DNA from 4 places in the Arthrobacter sp. KNU40 genome. Region 2 is predicted to be linked to each of the others. Evidence: riboswitches for the same ligand, from Rfam matches in the RefSeq annotation. Region 2 holds a riboswitch; each other region holds the start of a gene.
The links. A riboswitch is a leader RNA that binds a small molecule or an ion and turns the genes downstream of it on or off. The one in region 2 is predicted to bind thiamine pyrophosphate.

Region 1 (4,877 bases), 1.5 Mb from region 2:
AACCGGACCTGACCATCAAGGTGGTCCGCGACGTCTTCAACGAGGACTTCTCCAAGCTCATCGTCTCCGGCGACGAAGCCTGGGACACCATCGAAGCCTACGTCACCTACGTGGCGCCGGACCTGGTGGGACGCCTCGAAAAGTGGACCTCGGATCAGGACATCTTCTCGGCATGGCGCGTTGACGAACAGATCCACAAGGCATTGGAGCGCAAGGTCTTCCTGCCCTCCGGTGGTTCGCTCGTCATCGACCGCACCGAGGCCATGACGGTTGTTGACGTCAACACCGGGAAGTTCACCGGCAGCGGTGGCAACCTCGAGGAAACCGTCACCAAGAACAACCTTGAGGCTGCCGAGGAAGTGGTCCGTCAGCTGCGCTTGCGCGACATCGGCGGAATCATCGTCATCGACTTCATCGACATGGTCCTGGAATCCAACCGCGATCTCGTATTGCGCCGCTTGGTCGAGTGCCTCGGCCGGGACCGCACCAAGCACCAGGTCGCCGAAGTGACGTCCCTTGGCTTGGTCCAGATGACGCGCAAGCGCATGGGCACGGGCCTGCTGGAAGTCTTCGGCGAGCAGTGCGAAACCTGCGCCGGTCGGGGAATCGTCACGCACGACGAGCCTGTGGAGCACCGTCGGGCCAACGTGGTGGCAGCTGAACACCACCACCCACGCACGGAGTCACAGCCGACCGTCCGCCCCGAGCAGCGCAAGCGTCGCCGCGGCAGGGGCACCGGTCAGGGAACTGCCGAACTCCCGATCACCCCACCTGTGCCGGTCCACAGCGTGGAATCCACCGATCCGAACCGCCAGGCGGCCACCCGCGCAGCCCTTGCCACCATCGCGGCGGCAGCCCACGCAGCCCACCTGCACGACGACGAGCTCCACCACACGGCGGAATTGCTCGCCGACGGGCACGTAGCAGAAGCAACCCCGGTCCAGGCACCCCCGGCCCAGGCTCCTGCTGCTGCTTCGAGTAGCGAGGAACGTTCGAAGCCTGTGCTGCGATTCGGCGGCGAGGAAGTTGCGTTGCCCTTCGTCCACCACGAAGAGGAGCCAGCGAGTGGTGCACCTGCCATGAGCCTGGACCTCTTGGCACAGGCATTCGCGGGCCTCGGAGAAGCTCCCGACACTGCGACGACGGCAACTGAGGCCGAGGAAGCGCCCGCGGGGACCCCCGCGGCCGTTGCAAGCGGAGAATCCCCGGAAGCGGGTTCGCGCGGACGCCGAGGCCGTCGCAACCGCAGCGCCAGCCGGGCCCAGGGTGCCGCCAACGCCACCAACGTTGAGCACCACGAGGTTGCCGCGGCCGCCTCCGGTGGGGCAGCGCACGAGGCCAAGGCGACGGACGCTGCTCCAGCCAAGTCGACGGCGGCAGCGGAACCGATCATCCTCGGGGTCGGCGTGCCCAAGTCCGAACTCTAACCGCAGTTTCCTGCCCGAAGCCCCGGCCGTTTCCGCTCCTGTGGAAACCACCGGGGCTTCGGCGTTGCCGGCCAATTCACCGGACTCCGAGAATCCGGTTGCAAAGGGCGATTTCAGCGGGCGAGGCGTGATCCGGGTTAAGCTAGGGGACTGACACGGGGTGCCGCGCACCAAGCCGGCTGAGACCAGACCCGTTGAACCTGTCCGGTTAGCACCGGCGAAGGGATGTCTTGCATGACTGTTTCAGCGCAATCAGCCGTCTACCCGCTCAAGGCCATCCAGCGAGCTATCCCGAGGGTCCTCAGCATTGCCGGCTCGGATCCTTCGGGTGGTGCCGGGATCCAGGCAGACCTCAAGAGCATTGCGGCCAACGGAGGCTATGGCATGGCCGTGATCACGGCGCTCACGGTACAAAATACGCAGGGCGTCACGGCCGTCCATGTGCCTCCCGTGGAATTCCTGCGCCAGCAATTGGATGCGATTAGCGACGACATCACCGTCGATGCGGTCAAAATCGGCATGCTCGGGGACGCGGCCGTCATCCACGAAGTCCGTCGCTGGCTCGGCGAGGCGCGCCCCGCCGTCGTCGTGCTGGATCCGGTGATGATCGCGACCAGTGGCGACCGGCTCCTGGCGGAGTCCGCTGAAACCGCGCTGCGGGAACTTCTGCCCCTCGCTGACCTGGTGACCCCCAACCTTCCTGAATTGGCCATGCTGCTTGGCGAGCCTGTTGCCATTGACTGGGCATCAGCGTTGGAGCAAGGCAAACGCCTGGCTGCAGCCTGCGGAAACACCGTCCTGGTGAAGGGCGGCCATCTGCAGGGAGAGGGCTGCCCCGACGCCCTGGTCAACACCGAAGGAGTCCTGAGCCAGGACGTGGTGGAATTCGCCGGTCAACGCGTGGAGACCCGCAACAGCCATGGCACGGGATGTTCCCTGTCGTCGGCCATGGCGACGGCCAAGGCACGGCTCGGCGATTGGGAGTCTGCCTTGCGCGTAGTCAAGCCCTGGCTTCAGGGGGCGCTGACCCAGTCCGAGGTGCTGGAAGTGGGGAAGGGCAATGGGCCGATCCATCATTTCCACGCGCTCCAGCAGGACCTTCATCCGGGGGACTTTGCCGTCCGGATGTGGGACGCCGCCCAAACGGAACTCGCGGCCATTTATGGCCTGGACTTCATCCGGCATTTGCAAACCGGCGGCCTCAGCGAAGCGCAGTTCAGCTATTACCTCTCGCAGGATGCGATCTACCTCAACGGCTATTCCCGGGTCCTGGCGCGGGCAAGCGCCCTCGCGCCCAGCGAAACCGAACAGCTGTTCTGGGCCCGCGGTTCGCAGATGTGCCTTGAAGTCGAGTCCGAGCTGCACCGGAATTGGCTCAGCGGACGCCAGGTAAGCGGAGAACTGGGTCCAGTCACCAAGGCCTACGTGGACCACTTGCTGGCCGCGTCGGCGTCGGGCAGCTATGCAGTCCTGCTGGCCGCCGTGCTTCCCTGCTACTGGTTGTACGCCGAAGTGGGACAGCAGCTCCACCTTGGCTATATTCAGGCGGGAGCGTCGGACGAGCACCCTTACGCGGACTGGCTGCGCACGTACGCCGACGAAGCATTCGCCGAGGCCACCCGCAAGGCGATCGACATCACGGATGCCGCTGCGCAGGCCGCGTCGCCAGGGGAGCGCACGGCAATGATGGAGGCTTTCACCCAATCCTGCCGGTATGAAACGGCGTTCTTCGATGCTCCAAGGTTGCACGGCTGATCCCGGTTCCTGGCGCGGAAGCGCCGGATGAAGCGCCTGTTCCGGCGGGCGCTGCTGCGTGTCGGCGTCAGGATCCGAGCTTTTCCCCGCAGGCAGGGTAAGGTGGACGGGCACGGTACCGGATGGCGACATAGCCAGTCTGTGGCAGCCATCACGTGGCAGCCTCCGGACCTGGCCTCATTTGCAGCCGAAGGCGAAACTAGCGTAATCTAGATCTTCGGTGCTTACGCCAACACTTGGGTTATGCCCCTAGAAACCGTTCATTTGGAACTTACCTTCCATTTGGAACTATTCGAGGGATGACTCATGGATTCCGTACCGGAGTCCACGGCGTTGAGGCACAGCGTGAACCAGGCCCGTTTTCGGATCGGGGTTCCGCACGCAAATTTAGTAATAAACGTCGAGAGAAGTGAGTGCCCAAGTGGTGTACGCGATTGTCCGCGCAGGCGGCCGCCAAGAAAAGGTTTCCGTTGGAGACTACGTAACCCTGAACCGCGTCCCCGGTGGAGCCGGCAGCACCCTTGAGCTGCCCGCACTGCTCCTGGTGGACGGTGACAAGGTCACCTCCGCTGCTGCGGATCTGGCCAAGGTCAAGGTTACGGCTGAGATCCTCGAAGACCTCCGTGGTCCGAAGATCGTCATCCAGAAGTTCAAGAACAAGACCGGCTACAAGAAGCGCCAGGGTCACCGTCAAGAACTCACCAAGATCAAGATCACCGGTATCAAGTAACCACTGGTTGCTGTTCAGGTTTTCAACAGATTCCCCAGAATTTAAAGGCAGGCATTTCAAATGGCACATAAAAAAGGCGCGAGCTCCACTCGCAACGGTCGTGACTCCAACGCCCAGTACCTCGGCGTAAAGCGCTTCGGTGGCCAGGTCGTTTCCGCAGGCGAGATCATCGTCCGCCAGCGCGGCACCCACTTCCACCCGGGCGCCGGTGTCGGCCGCGGTGGCGACGACACCCTGTTCGCCCTGCAGGCAGGTGCGGTTGAGTTCGGAACTCGCCGCGGCCGTCGCGTAGTGAACATCGTTGCTGCTGCAGCTGCAGAGTAATAACACGTTCTGAACGGGTGGAGCGGGCCGTATGGCCCGCTCCACCTGTCTTTTTAACCGCACTAGAATTTACTAGTGCGGGCGGCGGCGCGTCAGCCCGCAACACGCACTTCAAGCAGTAATTTCCAGTTAGAGGAGAAACACGTGGCGACCTTCGTAGACCGGGTAGTACTTCACGTATCCGGCGGAACAGGCGGCCACGGCTGTGTCTCTGTTAAGCGCGAGAAGTTCAAGCCCCTGGGCGGACCCGACGGCGGCAACGGCGGTAACGGCGGCGACGTCATCTTGCGCGTTGATGCCCAGACCACCACTTTGCTTGATTACCACCACGCACCGCACCGCCACGCAACCAACGGTGGCCCCGGCATGGGTGACTGGCGCGGCGGCAAGAACGGTGAAACCCTCGTGCTTCCCGTCCCGGACGGCACTGTGGTCAAGACCAAGGACGGCGTTGTCCTTGCTGACCTTGTAGGTGAAGGCACCGAGTTCATCGCCGCTGCAGGTGGCCTGGGCGGCCTTGGTAATTCTTCGTTGTCTTCGCAGAAGCGCAGGGCTCCCGGTTTTGCCCTCCTCGGCACTGAAGGCGACTCCAGCGACATCGTCCTGGAATTGAAGTCCATCGCGGACATCGCGCTGGTTGG
Region 2 (4,877 bases):
GGCCACCAAGCCGCAAGTGTTGGGGCTGTTCCTCGTCTTGGCGGCCATCGGGCTGCAGATGCGCGAATGGTGGGTGTGGCCGATCCTGGCGGTGGCCTGGATCTTCCAGCTGCTGACCGTGCCCGTATCCGCACACATGGTGGGCCGCGCAGGCTACCGGACCAAGCACCTCCACCGCGAGTTGCTGAGCATAGACGAACTTGAGGCCGTGGTGCTGCGGGCTGCCGGTCAACGGGCAGCGGAGAAAGCTCAGGAAACGGGACCGGCAATGCCCCACACCGGGAACGGCGGGAGCCCAGCGGCGAACGGCCGGGACGGCGGGCCGTCAGCCTAGACGATGTCCTGCGTCTTCGAGAAACGCGAGATGGCGCGCTGTGTACTGCGGCTTGCGAAAACCTGGATGACTGCGCTGACGGTCGCCGAAATCAGCGCAAAGGTCAGCGCCGAGCGCAGGCTTGCCTCCATGTCGTCGTGACCCTTGGGAGGCTTCTTGCCGGTCGACTTTTCCCACAACGCATTGACGATCTTGGTGCCGACAAAGCCTGCGCCGATGCTGACGCCAGTGCCGAGCAGCTTGATGAGGAGGTTCATTCCGGGACTCCTTGCGGGAGGAAACAGGACCGTCCCCAGCCTAACCCCACTTCAGGGCAGTTCCGGAGCAACGGTTGGGGATTGGCGCCTCAGCCGGAAGAACTCCTCCAAAGCTCCAGGCTTTGGACGGACGGGCACGATGTCACGGTCCTCGGCCAGTATCGCTTCCACCGTGCCGAGAGCGAGGAGCTCATCCAGCAGCGCCAACGTGGGCGGCATGAGCTTAAGGGTTCCGGCGGCTTCGGCATCCAGGATCCCGCGGACCGGCATCCACAAGGACGATGACGCTTCCGTGGTTTGGTGCCTTGGTTCGGCACCGGAAAGCGGGCAGGCAAGGTAGAAGTATGTGTCGAAGCGCTTGGGCTGGTCTGCGGGGGTGACCCAGTTGGCCCACGGGCGGAGGGTGGCGGCGTCGAGCTTCAGCCCGGCCTCTTCGAACACCTCGCGCTGTGCGGCCGCCAGCACCCGGCCGGCGTTGAACCGGGCCGAAGCGGGCTCGACGGCGATGCTGCTCCGGTGCCATGCGGCGGTGTGCCGCTCGACGACGTCGTCCTCGAAGTCCCAGCCGGAGCTGTCCGCCTGGTCCACTCGTCCCCCGGGGAAGACGACCATGCCCGCGGCGAAATCCATCGTGGTCACGCGGTGCTGCACGAACACCTCCAGGCCGCGCCCGGCATCCGCCGGAACCTCCGGGTCTGACTGAACCGTGTGAACGGGGGCCTCGCGGACCAGGATCACGCTCGCGGCGAGCCTAGGTTCGGCCACCGTGGTGCTGTTCGCTTCGTCAATGCCTGCCAAGACCGCTCCTTTGCCCGCGTTGCGTCACATTCTGCTGGATCATTCTCCCAGCTTCTGCGCCCGCCCGCGCCATTCCGGGCCCTGCCCGCGTCCGGCCGGCGAGTGATCCAGCAGAATCCGTCGTGTGACCGTTCCGCGTAGGCCAGCACAGCGCCCGCAACCCCGCCAAGGTGTAAACTGAACCACGCCCAAAAGGGTGGATTGATAACGACAGGGGAGCGCCGCCGTCGGGCTCGCAGCAATGCGGTACGGATGACGGGCGCTGAGAGTGCGGACAGCCGCAGACCCTCGAACCTGATCCGGCTAGTACCGGCGCAAGGGAGTCGAGTTCTCATAGTGTCCGGACCGGCGCGGCGGAAGCCGCTCGCAGGCAACCGGAAACACTTTCCCCTCCTGTTCCTCAGGAGGACAAAATGACTGGTATTTCTGCAAGGCCGGGCCTCACCAAGCCTGGTTACAACTGGCGCGTCGTGGACATCGTCGTGGCGGCACTGATCTCGATCGCCGGTGGCGTGATCTTCTGGGCATGGGACCAGATGGCTCTGGTTGCTACGCCTATGTCTGCCGGCTACCCGCCGCTGAGCGGCCTGATCGCCGGTGGCTGGATGATTCCGGCAGTGCTGGGCATGCTCATCGTCCGCAAGCCCGGTGCGGCAATTTTCTGCGAGACGGTGGCCGCCACCAGTGAGCTCATCATGGGTTCGCAGTACGGCACCACGGTCCTGATCTCGGGCCTGCTCCAGGGTCTCGGCGCGGAACTCATCTTCCTGGCCTTCATGTACAAGAAGTTCAACCTGCCGGTGTCCCTGCTGGCCGGTGCCGGCGCGGGCCTGTTCTGTGGTTTGAACGACTCCTTCCTGCCGTGGGGCTGGAACATCGCCTACGAACCCGTCGACAAGCTCGCGTACATCGTGTTCTGCACGATCTCCGGTGCCGTCATTGCCGGAGCCCTGTCCTGGATCGCGACCCGCGGCCTGGCCAAGACCGGTGTCCTGAGCGCGTTCGCGTCCCGCAAGGCCGCCTCGGAGCCCGTCTTTTCCTGATGCCCAGTCCTGATTCCGGCACCCCTGCTACTGTGCGACCCGCCGCCATTTCCGCGCAAGGCTGGGGCTGGCGGCACGCTGGCCGCACCACGCAGGCCATCCACGCCCTCGACCTGGACATCCGCCCAGGCGAGCGTGTGCTCCTGCTCGGCCCCTCGGGCGCGGGCAAGTCGACGCTCCTGCACGCCTTGGCGGGCGTATTGGGCGAGGAAGGTGACGACGCCGACGAGACCGGCTCGTTGCTGGTGGACGGCGTTTCGCCGAAGGCCCAGCGGGGCCGTGCCGGACTCATGCAACAGGACCCCGAAACCCAGGTGGTGCTTTCCCGGTTGGGCGACGACGTCGCGTTCGGCGCCGAGAACCTTTGCGTGCCGCGGGAAGAGATCTGGACGCGGGTCCATGAAGCGCTCGACGACGTCGGGCTGCGGAATAGTGCGAGCGGCAACTTTGCGCTCGACCACCCGACCTCGGCCCTCTCGGGCGGGCAGAAGCAGCGCCTTGCGCTCGCCGGCATCCTGGCGATGCGGCCCGGCTTGATCCTCCTGGACGAGCCGACCGCCAACCTGGACCCCGCTGGCGTACTGGAGGTCCGCGATGCCGTCGCCCGCTGCCTGGACAAGACCGGCGCCACGTTGGTGGTGGTGGAGCACCGGGTCTCGGTTTGGAAAGACCTCGTGGACCGGATCGTGGTGCTCCAGCCGGGCAGCTCCTCGTCCGCGGGAGGGTCGACGCCTGCGGTGCTTCTGGACGGCGATCCGGACACGGTTCTGGCTCAAGCAAGGGACATGCTCATTGCTGCGGGCGTGTGGGTGCCCGGGTACGTGCCGGCCACCCGGCCACGTTCAGGAACAGGCTATGGCTCGGGGGCCGGCCCCCGGAACGCTGGGGAGCTGCTGCTCGCCACGCAGGAGCTCGCGGTGTCCCGCGAACGGCCACGGCGCCGCGGGTTCAAAACCATCCCGCCCCTTCCTGTGCAGTCCGGACTCGACGCCGAAGTGCTCGCCGGGCAGGCACTGACCATCACCGGTCCCAACGGCGCCGGAAAATCGACCTTCGCGTTGACCCTCGCGGGCTTGTTGGCGCCGGTGTCCGGCACGGTGACTGCCGCCGTCGGGCTCAGCGACGGCGCTGGTAACGACCCCTTCAAGTGGAAGGCCCAGCAGCTGATCTCCCGCATAGGGACCGTGTTCCAGGAGCCTGAGCACCAGTTCGTGACCGGCCGCGTGCTCGACGAGCTCATGTTCGGCCCCAAACACCTTGGCCATGGAGAGGAACGGGTGGACGAATTGCTGGAACGGCTGCGCCTGGGGCATCTCGTGGACGCCAACCCGTACACGCTCTCCGGTGGCGAAAAGCGCCGGCTGTCCGTGGCCACAGTGCTCGCCGCGCACCCACGCGTCCTGGTGCTGGACGAACCCACCTTCGGCCAGGACGCGAACACTTGGGCCGAGCTTGCGTCGTTCCTGTCTGAACTGCTCGACGCCGGCACCTCGGTGGTTTCCGTGACCCATGACCGGGAGTTCAGCTCCGTCCTGGGCGGCACCGAGATGCGGCTCGAGCCTGCGTTCCAAGGCGGGGCCCGGCAGGAAGCGGGTGCGGCATGAGGGAAACCCTGACCCTGCGAGGCAACAATGCACTCCTGACGCGCGCGAATCCGCTGGCCAAGTTCGTGTCGGTCTTCCTGATCACCCTGGTGTTGGCGCTGTCCATCGACCTGGTGTCAGCTTCGACGGCGCTCATCGGCGAACTGGCGTTGTTCCCCCTCGCGGGGCTCACCGTGCGCTTGCTGTGGCAGCGCGGCTGGCCCTTGATTATCGCGGCCGCGCTTGGAGGCTGGAGCACCGCGATCCTGTCGGCGGACAGCGGAAGGATACTGCTCGACGTCGGGATCTGGTCTATCAGCGAAGGCTCGCTTCAGCTGGGACTCGGGTTCATGCTGCGCGGCCTTGCCATAGCGTTGCCGGCCATTCTCCTGATGAGTTGCACCGATCCGACGGACCTTGCCGATGCCCTGGCGCAGAAGGCGAAACTGCCGCACCGTTTTGTCTTGGGCACTTTGGCCGCGCTGCGGCTCGTGGGACTCATGGCGGAGGAGTGGCAGACGATCGGCATGGCACGGCGCGCGCGGGGTGTCGGCTCGCATGGGAGCCCGCCGCAACGGTTCAAGGCCATGCTCGGCCAAAGCTTCGGTTTGTTGGTGCAGGCGATCCGTCGCGCGTCCCGCTTGGCTGTGACTATGGAGGCCAGAGGCTTCGGCGGCGGACGGCGGACTTGGGCGCGCGAATCCTCCTACAGTCGCCTGGACGTCTGGGTTCTCGCTGGCGGGCTGCTCATCGCAGCCGCGGCGGTGCTCGCGGCCCAATGGGCAGGAACGTGGCACTTCGTCTGGCTGAAGCAGCCCAACTAACTCGCATTTGTTGTCGTTTTGGGGCCTCATAACGACAA
Region 3 (4,877 bases), 1.3 Mb from region 2:
ATGGTCATGTTAAACTCCCGGCTTTTTGTGGCGCCGCCCTTCGGCTACCTCTATCTATCTAAATTACTTGAAGCTTCAATTTATTCCTAATGCCCGGCGTTCCCTGAAATATGTCCCCTCAGCACGGTGCATCGCGGATTCAGCACCACCTCAAGGGACGCGCGGGGATCGTTTGCGTAGAGCACGACGTCGGCACTGGCACCTTCGCTGATGGCGTCGGCCCCCAGCCACTCGCGTGCGGACCAGCAGGCGGCATCGAGGGCGGCGGCCGCCGGAAGGCCCGCGCGATGCAATTCCAGGATTTCCTCACCGATCCGGCCGTGCTTGATGACGCTGCCGGCATCTGTCCCGGCGTACACCCGCACTCCGGCGTCGAATGCCTCGGCGACGCGTTCATGCCTGCGCTCCCACAGCATGGTCATGTGGGCGGCGTATCGCGGGAACTTCGCTTCCGCCTGCTTCGAGATGTCCGGAAAGGTCGCAATGTTGATGAGGGTGGGGACAATCGGCAAATCCTGGTCCAACAGCCGGGGAATATGGTGCGGCAGGAGGCCGGTGGCGTGCTCGATGCAGTCGATGCCGGCGTCGAGCATGTCGTCGATAGTCCCTTCGGCGAAGCAATGGGCAGTTACCCTGGCTCCCTCGTCGTGTGCCGCGGCGACGGCGTCCTTGACGATGGCGGCCGGAAAGGACGGGCCGAGATCCCCGGCGGAGCGGTCGATCCAGTCCCCGACGATCTTGACCCAGCCGTCTCCGGACTGCGCCTGCTTGCGCACCGCCTCCGCCAGATCCTCCGGCTCGACTTCTTCGGCCAGCCCGGGGATATAACGGCGTTGCCTCGCGATATGCCTGCCCGCGCGGATGATTCTCGGCATGTCCGTGCGGCGCTGCAGCCACCGCGTGTCGCTTGCGGATCCGGCGTCGCGGATCAAGAGCGTCCCGGCGTCCCGGTCCGCCGTCGCCTGCAGGCGCGCAGTCTCGTCGTCGACGGCCCCGCCCTTGCCCAAGCCAACATGGCAGTGCGCATCGACAAGGCCGGGCAGCACCCATCCGGCCAGGACGACGTCCGGTGCGGCAGCAGGCCGCAGAAAGGTCAACCGTCCGTTGACCGACCAGAGGCCGCGACGTTCCTCCTCCGGCCCGGTGAGGACGGTGCCGCTGAATTCGATGATTTCCGCCATGATTCCACCCTAGACTCCGACGCCGTCGCCGGCCCCGTCACAGCTGTCCTGGTCACATCTGTCTCAGGAGCTCTCTGCTGTGGTAGCTTCGTCTACGACCACACGGGGGCCCTTGCAAGGGCTGAGATCAGGCTGACGCAGCCTGCGACCGTTGAACCTGTCCGGGTAATGCCGGCGAAGGAAGTGAGTAATCCTTTGAGCACCAAAGAATCACAGCTGAGCCCTATCCAAAACGGATCGCCGCAAGAGGTGACACAATCCCTCAAGTCGCATTCCCTCGCGTTCCTGGAGGATGCCGAGACGGGAATCCGGGTTCCGGTGACTGAAATCGCCCTGGAGCCGTCCCCCAACGGCGAGGCCAACACGCCTTTCCAGGTGTACCGGACTGCAGGGCCCGGGAGTGATCCTGTGGTCGGCCTCGAGCCGTTCCGGAGCGAGTGGATCGAAGCCCGCGGTGACACCGAGGCCTACAGCGGCCGCGAACGGAACCTGCTCGACGACGGCAAGTCGGCCGTGCGCCGCGGCGCCGCCTCCGCAGAGTGGAAGGGCGCACAACCGGTGCCCCGCCGCGCCGTCGACGGCAAGACCGTGACACAGATGCACTACGCCAAGCAGGGCATCGTGACGCCCGAAATGCAGTTCGTTGCACTTCGCGAAAACTGCGATGTGGAACTCGTCCGCAGCGAAGTCGCCGCCGGCCGGGCCATCATCCCCAACAACATCAACCACCCCGAATCCGAACCGATGATCATCGGCAAGGCCTTCTTGGTGAAGATCAATGCCAATATCGGCAACTCGGCTGTCACCAGCTCCATCGCCGAAGAAGTGGACAAGTTGCAGTGGGCCACGCAATGGGGCGCCGACACAGTGATGGACCTGTCCACGGGCGACGACATCCACACCACCCGCGAATGGATCATCCGCAACTCCCCCGTGCCGATCGGCACCGTGCCCATCTACCAGGCCCTCGAGAAGGTCAACGGCGAAGCCAACAAGCTCACGTGGGAGATCTTCCGCGACACCGTCATTGAACAGTGCGAGCAGGGCGTGGACTACATGACCATCCACGCCGGCGTGTTGCTGCGCTACGTTCCGCTGACAGCCAACCGCGTGACGGGCATCGTTTCCCGCGGCGGCTCCATCATGGCCGGCTGGTGCCTGGCCCACCACGAGGAAAACTTCCTCTACACGCACTTCGACGAACTCTGCGAAATATTCGCCAAGTACGACGTCGCGTTCTCGCTGGGTGACGGCTTGCGTCCGGGAGCGACGGCGGACGCCAACGACGCCGCGCAGTTCGCCGAGCTCGACACGCTCGGGGAGCTCACGAAGCGGGCGTGGAAGTACGACGTGCAGGTCATGGTGGAGGGCCCCGGGCACATCCCGTTCCACCTCGTCCGCGAGAACGTCGAGCGGCAGCAGGAGTTGTGCGACGGCGCACCGTTCTACACCCTCGGCCCGCTCGTGACCGACGTTGCACCGGGCTACGACCACATCACTTCGGCTATCGGCGCCACGGAGATCGCGCGCTACGGAACCGCGATGCTCTGCTACGTCACCCCGAAGGAACACTTGGGCCTGCCCAACAAGGACGACGTCAAGACGGGCGTGATCACCTACAAAATCGCCGCCCACGCAGCCGACCTTGCGAAGGGACACCCCGGCGCCCACGAACGCGACGATGCCCTGTCCAAGGCCCGCTTCGAGTTCCGCTGGCGTGACCAGTTTGCGCTGTCGTTGGATCCGGTCACGGCCGAAGCGTTCCACGACGAGACGCTCCCGGCGGAACCGGCCAAGACGGCGCATTTCTGCTCCATGTGCGGACCGAAATTCTGCTCCATGCGCATCAGCCAGGACATCCGCGACGAATACGGCTCGGCGGATTCCCAGGCGGCCATCGCGGAAATGTACAGCGGGATGCGCGAAAAGAGCGAGGAATTCCTGGCATCCGGCGGCAAGGTCTACTTGCCCGAGCTCGAGGTTCCCGCAGGAAAACGTTGAGCGACGTCGGAAAGCCTGAACTAATCAGGAAGCTTGCACTGATCCGGCGCGGCTGACATCCGCGATGAAGGACCGGATCATCCGGTCTCCTTCAACTGAATCATGAGGCCGGTGTCCTCCAGCCGCAACGCGGTGGAGGGCACCGGTTTCCTGCAAGTAGCCGGCGATCTCTTCGTAAAGGGGTTCCCAACCACCGGTCAGGACAAGTGTGGGGACACCGGGCACGATATGCAGGGGCGCTTCCCAAGGCGGGGCCTGGAGCCGCAGGCGTCGGGCGGTACGACGGGCCTCCGGGGTACTGAGAACGGCCGCCTCGGAGGAAAACGCCCTCCGGACGAATTCGCGTTGGTAATCGTCATCGCTGAGTTCGTGCCGGATCCGGAACAACGGCTCCATGAGTGCCCGGTAAGCCGCGGTAGCGGGCAACTCAGCCGTCAATGAAAGACAAGCCGGTTCCACCAGCACGAGGGACCGGACTAGGTCGGGCCGCTCCACCGCGGCCAACATGGCTGAAATCGCGCCTTGGGAGTGCGCTACGATATGGCCTCCACGTGCGGGGCCGGAACCTGACGCGGCCTCCCGCCCTCCGAGGCACTCCAGGATAATGTCCACGTCGGCGGCAACATCGGATTCCAGAGGCTCGGCCTGCGCATCAAAGCCGTGGCGTTTCAGGAACAGTGCATCGTACGCCAGCGCCATGCCGTGCTGTTTCGGCCACGCGGCAGCGCCGAATGTGCCTGCTCCATGGACGAACACAACGCGCTGCTTTTGCATTCCCCCAGCCTATGGCACGGGGCTGACAACCCAACTCACTAGCAGTTGATGCCGTTCTGAGCCGTCAAAACGACACCTACTGCTAGCTAGTTGGGTGGGATAGCTACTTACCGAGGAACTTGTCGAAGCCCTTGGGCAGGTTCAGCTGGGAGGGGTCGAAGTCGCCGGTACCCTGGCCGAAAGCCGCGCCGGTGCGAACGGCGTTCGCCCGCTTGTTCTCGGCGTCGCGCAATTCCTGGGCCGCCTTGGCGGGGTTTCCGGAACGGGCCTTCTTCTTGGGTGCGTTCTTGCTCGCCTTGCGGGAACCACCACCGAGTCCGGGCATGCCAGGCATCCCGGGCATTCCGCCGCCTTGGGCCAGCTTCTTCATCATCTTCTGGGCTTGCGCGAAACGCTCCAGGAGGCCGTTGACCTCGGAGACGTGGACACCGGAACCACGGGCGATGCGGGCACGACGGGAACCGTTGATGATCTTCGGAGCCAAACGCTCATGCGGGGTCATGGAGCGGACAATTGCCTCCACGCGATCGATTTCACGCTCGTCGAACTGCTCCAGCTGCTGGCGGATGTTTTGCGCACCCGGCATCATCATGAGCATCTTCTTCATGGAACCCATGTTGCGGATCTGCTGCATCTGGGCGAGGAAGTCGTCCAGGGTGAAGTCTTCCTGGTCGGCGAACTTCTTCGCCATCCGGGCCGCTTCATCCTTGTCCCAGTTCTTCTCGGCCTGCTCGATCAGGGTGAGAACGTCACCCATATCGAGGATGCGGGAAGCCATGCGGTCCGGGTGGAACAGTTCGAAGTCGTCGAGGCCTTCGCCGGTGGACGCGAACATGACCGGCTTTCCGGTGACCGACGCAACCGAGAGGGCGGCACCACCGCGCGCGTCGCCGTCGAGCTTTGACAGCACGACACCCGTGA
Region 4 (4,877 bases), 970 kb from region 2:
GTGTGTGCTTGCTGTCGTCATGGTTCAGCCTCCCTGTACTGCGGTAACGATTTCGAGTTCGTCGCCCTCTGCGAGCGCGGTGGCAGCCCACTGGCTGCGCGGGACCACTTCGGAATTGCGTGCGACGGCGACGCCGATCTTGCGTCCGTCAGCCGCCTGGCCGCTGGAGTCCACAACACGTCCGGTGACGTGGCTGACGAGGGTGGTGACAGACGCGTCGTCGCTCAGTGTGTGGTCTGCGCCGTTCAATTTGATGTTCATGCGTGGTCCTTCGGAAGGGGATTTGAGGTACCGGCCGATGGGCCGTCTGTTGAGGCCCGTGCCGCTGAAAGCTGGTGGGAGAAGCGGTCCGGGCGGAATTTGTTCCACCGGGGATCCGCGGTGCCGTCCATGAGCCCGACGCAGATCTTCGCCGCTGCCGGAGTGAGGAGTACGCCGTGGCGGAAGAAGCCGCTGGCCACGATGAGGCCGGGCACGGTTCTTTCGCGACCTTCCACGCGGCCCAGCAGCGGTGCATTGTCCGGAGTGCCCGGGCGCGCTCGGGCAGTTGCTTCCAGAAGTTCCAGTTCGGCCACAGCCGGGACAAGTACCTGGGCGTCGCGGAGCAATTGGTACACACCACCGGCTGACACCGGGTTGGCCGATCCCCCGGACGCCGACAAGCCGTCTTCACGTTGCGTCGCGCCGATCACCACCGTCCCGTCGTCGCGGGGCACGATATAGACGGGCACTCCGCGCACCATTCCCCGGACCGTGGCGGTGACCAGGGGTTGCAGGTGCTCCGGGACGCGCAACCGCAGTATGTCGCCATAGACCGGACGCAGCGGGAGTGACAATCCCTCCGGCAGGCCGTTCAAGCGGGCGGCATCCAGTCCGTTGGCTACCACTGTTTCCGTGGCGAGCACTTCGATTCCTGAGCCGAGCACGGCCCCGACGACGCGCCCGTCCTCCCACAGGAGGCCCGCCGCAGTGTCGTGGATCGCAAAACCGTCATCGGCCCCCGGAATCCAGCTGGAATCGCCGGGCTGGTGGTCTGCCAGCGCGCCCAGAATCGCGGCCGAAAGCCGGCGTGGATCCACTTGGTGGTCGCCCGGGATGTCGAAGGCGCAGGAAATCTGCGGGCTCAGCAGCGGCTCACGCTCCCGCGCCTCGCGCAACCGCACGGATTCCACCACCAGGCCATTGGCCAGCTGGACATCCCGGAGATCGGCGAGCGCCCGGCGGTCCGCAGCGTCCGCGCCGACGGCGAGGGTCGGCGTCGTACGGTAACCCGTGCTGCGGCCGATGCTCGAGCCGGTCACATTGCGTTCGAAGTCCGGCCACAATACCGACGATTCGAGCATTAGCTCCAGGAGGTCCTCTTCCTGGTAGTGCAATTCGCTGACCGGCGCCAGCATTCCCGCCGCCGCGAACGTAGCGCCGCTGGCTGGTGCGGGATCGATGAGGGCAACCGAACGGCCGGATCTGCGGGCTTCCCACGCGATGCCGAGGCCAATGACACCGCCCCCGATCACCGCGACATCCGCGCGCAGGGGTTCGTGCTGGCTGTTCACTTCGTCCATGGAGTCCTTCCCTACGCCGGTATTAGCCGGATCAGGTCAAGCGGTCGGCGCTGAAGCCCTCTCAGCCGCGCGGCGATTGTGACTGCCGCCGCGGCTCCCGCGGTACCTGCCCAGTTTAGAGGAACTACTCTGTTTCCATGACCCAGCACGATGTCCACACCACCGCCCGCCTGTACCTCTGCACCGACGCCCGCAAACCACAGGGTGATTTTGAGCAGTTTGTCGATGCCGCATTCGAAGGCGGCGTGGACATCATCCAGCTGCGCGACAAGACGATTGAAGCGGCGGAAGAACTCGAACTCCTGGAGATCCTGCAATCCGTGGCCCATCGTCACGGCCGTCTCTGGGCAGTCAACGACCGCGCGGACGTAGCATCCCTCTCCGGCGCGCCGGTGTTCCATATCGGCCAAAAGGACATTCCGCTGCGCTCTGCCCGGAAATTGCTCCACGACCCCACCATCATCGGCCTCTCCACGCACACGCCGGAACAGATTGACGCCGCCATCGCCGCGTCGCCTGGCCGCAGCGGCCTGGACTACTTCTGCGTCGGGCCGGTGTGGGCCACCCCCACGAAGCCGGGACGCTCCGCCGTCGGGCTCGATCTGGTGAAGTACGCTGCCAACGCGGTGAAGCAGGCAGACGAAGAGACCGTCGGGGGCGTCGTGCTCCCCTGGTTTGCGATCGGCGGGATCGATCTCGGCAACGTGGAAGAGGTAGTTAGGGCCGGCGCCAGCCGCATCGTGGTGGTGCGGGCAATCACCGAAGCGCAGGATCCGACGGCAGCTGCCCAGGCGCTCCTGGCTGCCCTGGACGCAGCGGCGGCCTAGCGAGACGCCGCGAGATTTTGGAGTTACCCTGACTTTCGTGTCACACCAGCGGATAGCCCCGAATGTCAGCGAAACGTCGAACCAGCTTGCGGAAGCGCTGGCGGCGCTGCGGACTGAACTCGAGCTGCCCGCAGGTTATCCCGCTGAAGCGCTGCGCGACGCTGAAGCCGCGGTTTCCGGACACGCCCTGCCGGCGCAGGACTTCACGGATGTTCCATTCATCACGATCGACCCGGCTTCTTCCACGGATCTCGACCAGGCCCTCTTTATAGACAGGTCCGGCGATGGTTACAGGGTTTTCTACGCCATCTCCGATGTGCCCTCCTTTGTACCCCCGGGAGGAGCGCTCGACGCCGAGACCCGCCACCGCGGGCAAACGTACTATGCCCCGGACGGCCGCATACCGCTGCACCCCGAGATCATCAGCGAGCATGCCGGAAGCCTGTTGGCCGGCCAGACGTGCGGCGCGTTCGTGTGGGACTTCGAACTCGATGCCGAGGCAGAGTTCCGCACCGTCTCCGTGCGTCGGGCAAGCGTACGCAGCCGCGCCAAACTCAGCTACAAGGGTGTGCAGGCGGAGATCGATTCCGGAAGGGCTGATCCCATCCTGCAGCTGCTCAAGGAGGTCGGGCTCAAGCGGGTGGAACTCGAACGCCGCCGCGGCGGCGCAAGCCTGAACATGCCTGAACAGGAAATCGTCCAACTGCCCGACGGCGGGGGGTACAGGATCGTCGCAGCCCCCTCGCTGCCGGTTGAGGACTGGAACGCCCAGATTTCGCTCATGACCGGGATGGCCGCCGCCCAGCTGATGCTCGATGGCAAAGTGGGGATTTTGCGCACCATGCCGGCCCCCGATGAGCGCTCGCTGCTCCATTTCAAACGGCAAACGGGGGCGCTCGGCAAGCCCTGGACCGAGGGGACGAGCTATGGAGCGTACCTGCGGACCCTCGATGCCAAGGACCCCCGGCAACTGGCCATCCTCCATTCAGCAGGGCTGCTTTTCCGTGGTGCCGGCTACACACCCTTCGACGGCGAGGTACCGGGCAGCGTCATGCAGTCAGCCATCGGGGCACCCTATGCCCACACCACCGCGCCGTTGCGCCGGCTTGTCGATCGTTTTGTGCTGGTCATCTGCGAAGCTCTGAGTAATGGAACAGAGATCCCTGCATGGGCCCGGAATGCTTTGCCGACCCTGCCGGTGATCATGGCGTCTTCCGACCAGCTTGCCGCCAAAATGGAACGCCTGGCCTTGGACACGGTGGAGGCAGCGCTCCTGGTGAACCACATCGGACAGGAATTCGACGCCGTAGTGATTTCCGGATCGAAGCCCGCCAAGAACAACGGAAACGGTAACGGGAACAGCGCCAATGGCAACAACGGTAATGGCAATGGGAACGGAGCCCCGCACGGCCCCTACGGCATCGTCCAGATCGCCGAGCCGGCAGTCACCGCTCGTTGCGACGGCGAAATGGAGTCGGGCACTAAGGTCCGTGTGAAACTGCTGGACGCGGACATTGCAACCCGCCAAATCACCTTCGAACTGATCCCGTAGCGCACTCCGTTCGCAGGCCCGGGACCGGGATCCGGGGATTATCGCGCCCAGACGTTAGACTGAGTGAGTAGTAATGGATGCCCGGTCGTTGATTCAGTTAATTTTTTGACATCAACAAGCCCGCCCCTACGCGATCTTGAGATACACCAACTGGTCCCCAGTGCCAGTATTTAGATAGCCCGCGATCGGCTTCCACTGGATTTGCTTGCGCCCATCCGTGCTCCGGAACGGCCCTGCCACAACCGTTGAGCACGCAGCGCAGCCCAAATGAATAAGGAAAACTCCACTGTGAGTGAATTGCACACCCATGAAGTTCTGACCGACGGAACCGAAACAATCGAACCCGAGGAAACCATTTCCTCGGACGAAACACCCCACGAGATCGCAGAAAAGACCTTCGCCGACTACAACGTCCGCGCCGACATCGTTGAGTCCCTCGCCGACGCCGGAATCACCCACCCGTTCCCCATCCAGTCCATGACGCTCCCGGTCGCCCTAGGCGGTCACGACATCATCGGCCAGGCTAAGACCGGTACTGGAAAGACTCTCGGATTCGGCATTCCGGCACTGCAGCGGGTCGTCGGACCGGACGACGCCGGGCACGACAAGCTCGCTGTCCCGGGTGCACCCCAGGCCCTCGTGATTGTTCCTACTCGCGAACTCGCCGTTCAGGTGGCCAACGATCTCCAGACGGCGTCCCGGAAGCGCAACGCCCGCATCGCCACCATCTATGGCGGCCGCGCATATGAGCCCCAGATCGAAGCCCTGCAAAAGGGCGTCGAGGTTGTTGTCGGCACTCCCGGCCGTCTGATCGACCTCTACAAGCAGAAGCACCTGAACCTCAAGAACGTTCGCATGGTGATTCTCGACGAAGCAGACGAGATGCTTGACCTCGGCTTCCTTCCGGACGTCGAGACCCTGATTGCCGGCACACCC

Region 1: linked by a shared signal. The riboswitch ahead of thiD (bifunctional hydroxymethylpyrimidine kinase/phosphomethylpyrimidine kinase) and the one ahead of ACSKT0_RS22155 (ECF transporter S component) in region 2 are both predicted to bind thiamine pyrophosphate.
Region 3: linked by a shared signal. The riboswitch ahead of thiC (phosphomethylpyrimidine synthase ThiC) and the one ahead of ACSKT0_RS22155 (ECF transporter S component) in region 2 are both predicted to bind thiamine pyrophosphate.
Region 4: linked by a shared signal. The riboswitch ahead of thiO (glycine oxidase ThiO) and the one ahead of ACSKT0_RS22155 (ECF transporter S component) in region 2 are both predicted to bind thiamine pyrophosphate.

The regions. Positions count from the first base shown of each region.
Region 1 is NZ_CP195850.1:3,282,490-3,287,366, reverse strand. It holds gene ACSKT0_RS15125 (Rne/Rng family ribonuclease) at 1-1,427, shown strand, start outside; TPP riboswitch at 1,574-1,670, shown strand; gene thiD (bifunctional hydroxymethylpyrimidine kinase/phosphomethylpyrimidine kinase) at 1,662-3,182, shown strand; gene rplU (50S ribosomal protein L21) at 3,604-3,912, shown strand; gene rpmA (50S ribosomal protein L27) at 3,973-4,236, shown strand; gene obgE (GTPase ObgE) at 4,381-4,877, shown strand, end outside.
Region 2 is NZ_CP195850.1:4,758,262-4,763,138, reverse strand. It holds gene mnhG (monovalent cation/H(+) antiporter subunit G) at 1-334, shown strand, start outside; gene ACSKT0_RS22165 (DUF4235 domain-containing protein) at 331-591, opposite strand; gene ACSKT0_RS22160 (NUDIX hydrolase) at 643-1,389, opposite strand; TPP riboswitch at 1,592-1,728, shown strand; gene ACSKT0_RS22155 (ECF transporter S component) at 1,803-2,432, shown strand; gene ACSKT0_RS22150 (ABC transporter ATP-binding protein) at 2,432-4,036, shown strand; gene ACSKT0_RS22145 (energy-coupling factor transporter transmembrane component T family protein) at 4,033-4,839, shown strand.
Region 3 is NZ_CP195850.1:3,437,847-3,442,723, forward strand. It holds gene ACSKT0_RS15985 (VOC family protein) at 1-8, opposite strand, end outside; gene ACSKT0_RS15990 (amidohydrolase family protein) at 87-1,181, opposite strand; TPP riboswitch at 1,274-1,381, shown strand; gene thiC (phosphomethylpyrimidine synthase ThiC) at 1,377-3,182, shown strand; gene ACSKT0_RS16000 (alpha/beta fold hydrolase) at 3,207-3,956, opposite strand; gene ffh (signal recognition particle protein) at 4,060-4,877, opposite strand, start outside.
Region 4 is NZ_CP195850.1:3,784,592-3,789,468, forward strand. It holds gene ACSKT0_RS17540 (thiazole synthase) at 1-21, opposite strand, end outside; gene thiS (sulfur carrier protein ThiS) at 25-261, opposite strand; gene thiO (glycine oxidase ThiO) at 258-1,562, opposite strand; TPP riboswitch at 1,554-1,673, opposite strand; gene thiE (thiamine phosphate synthase) at 1,700-2,389, shown strand; gene ACSKT0_RS17560 (RNB domain-containing ribonuclease) at 2,427-3,941, shown strand; gene ACSKT0_RS17565 (DEAD/DEAH box helicase) at 4,230-4,877, shown strand, end outside.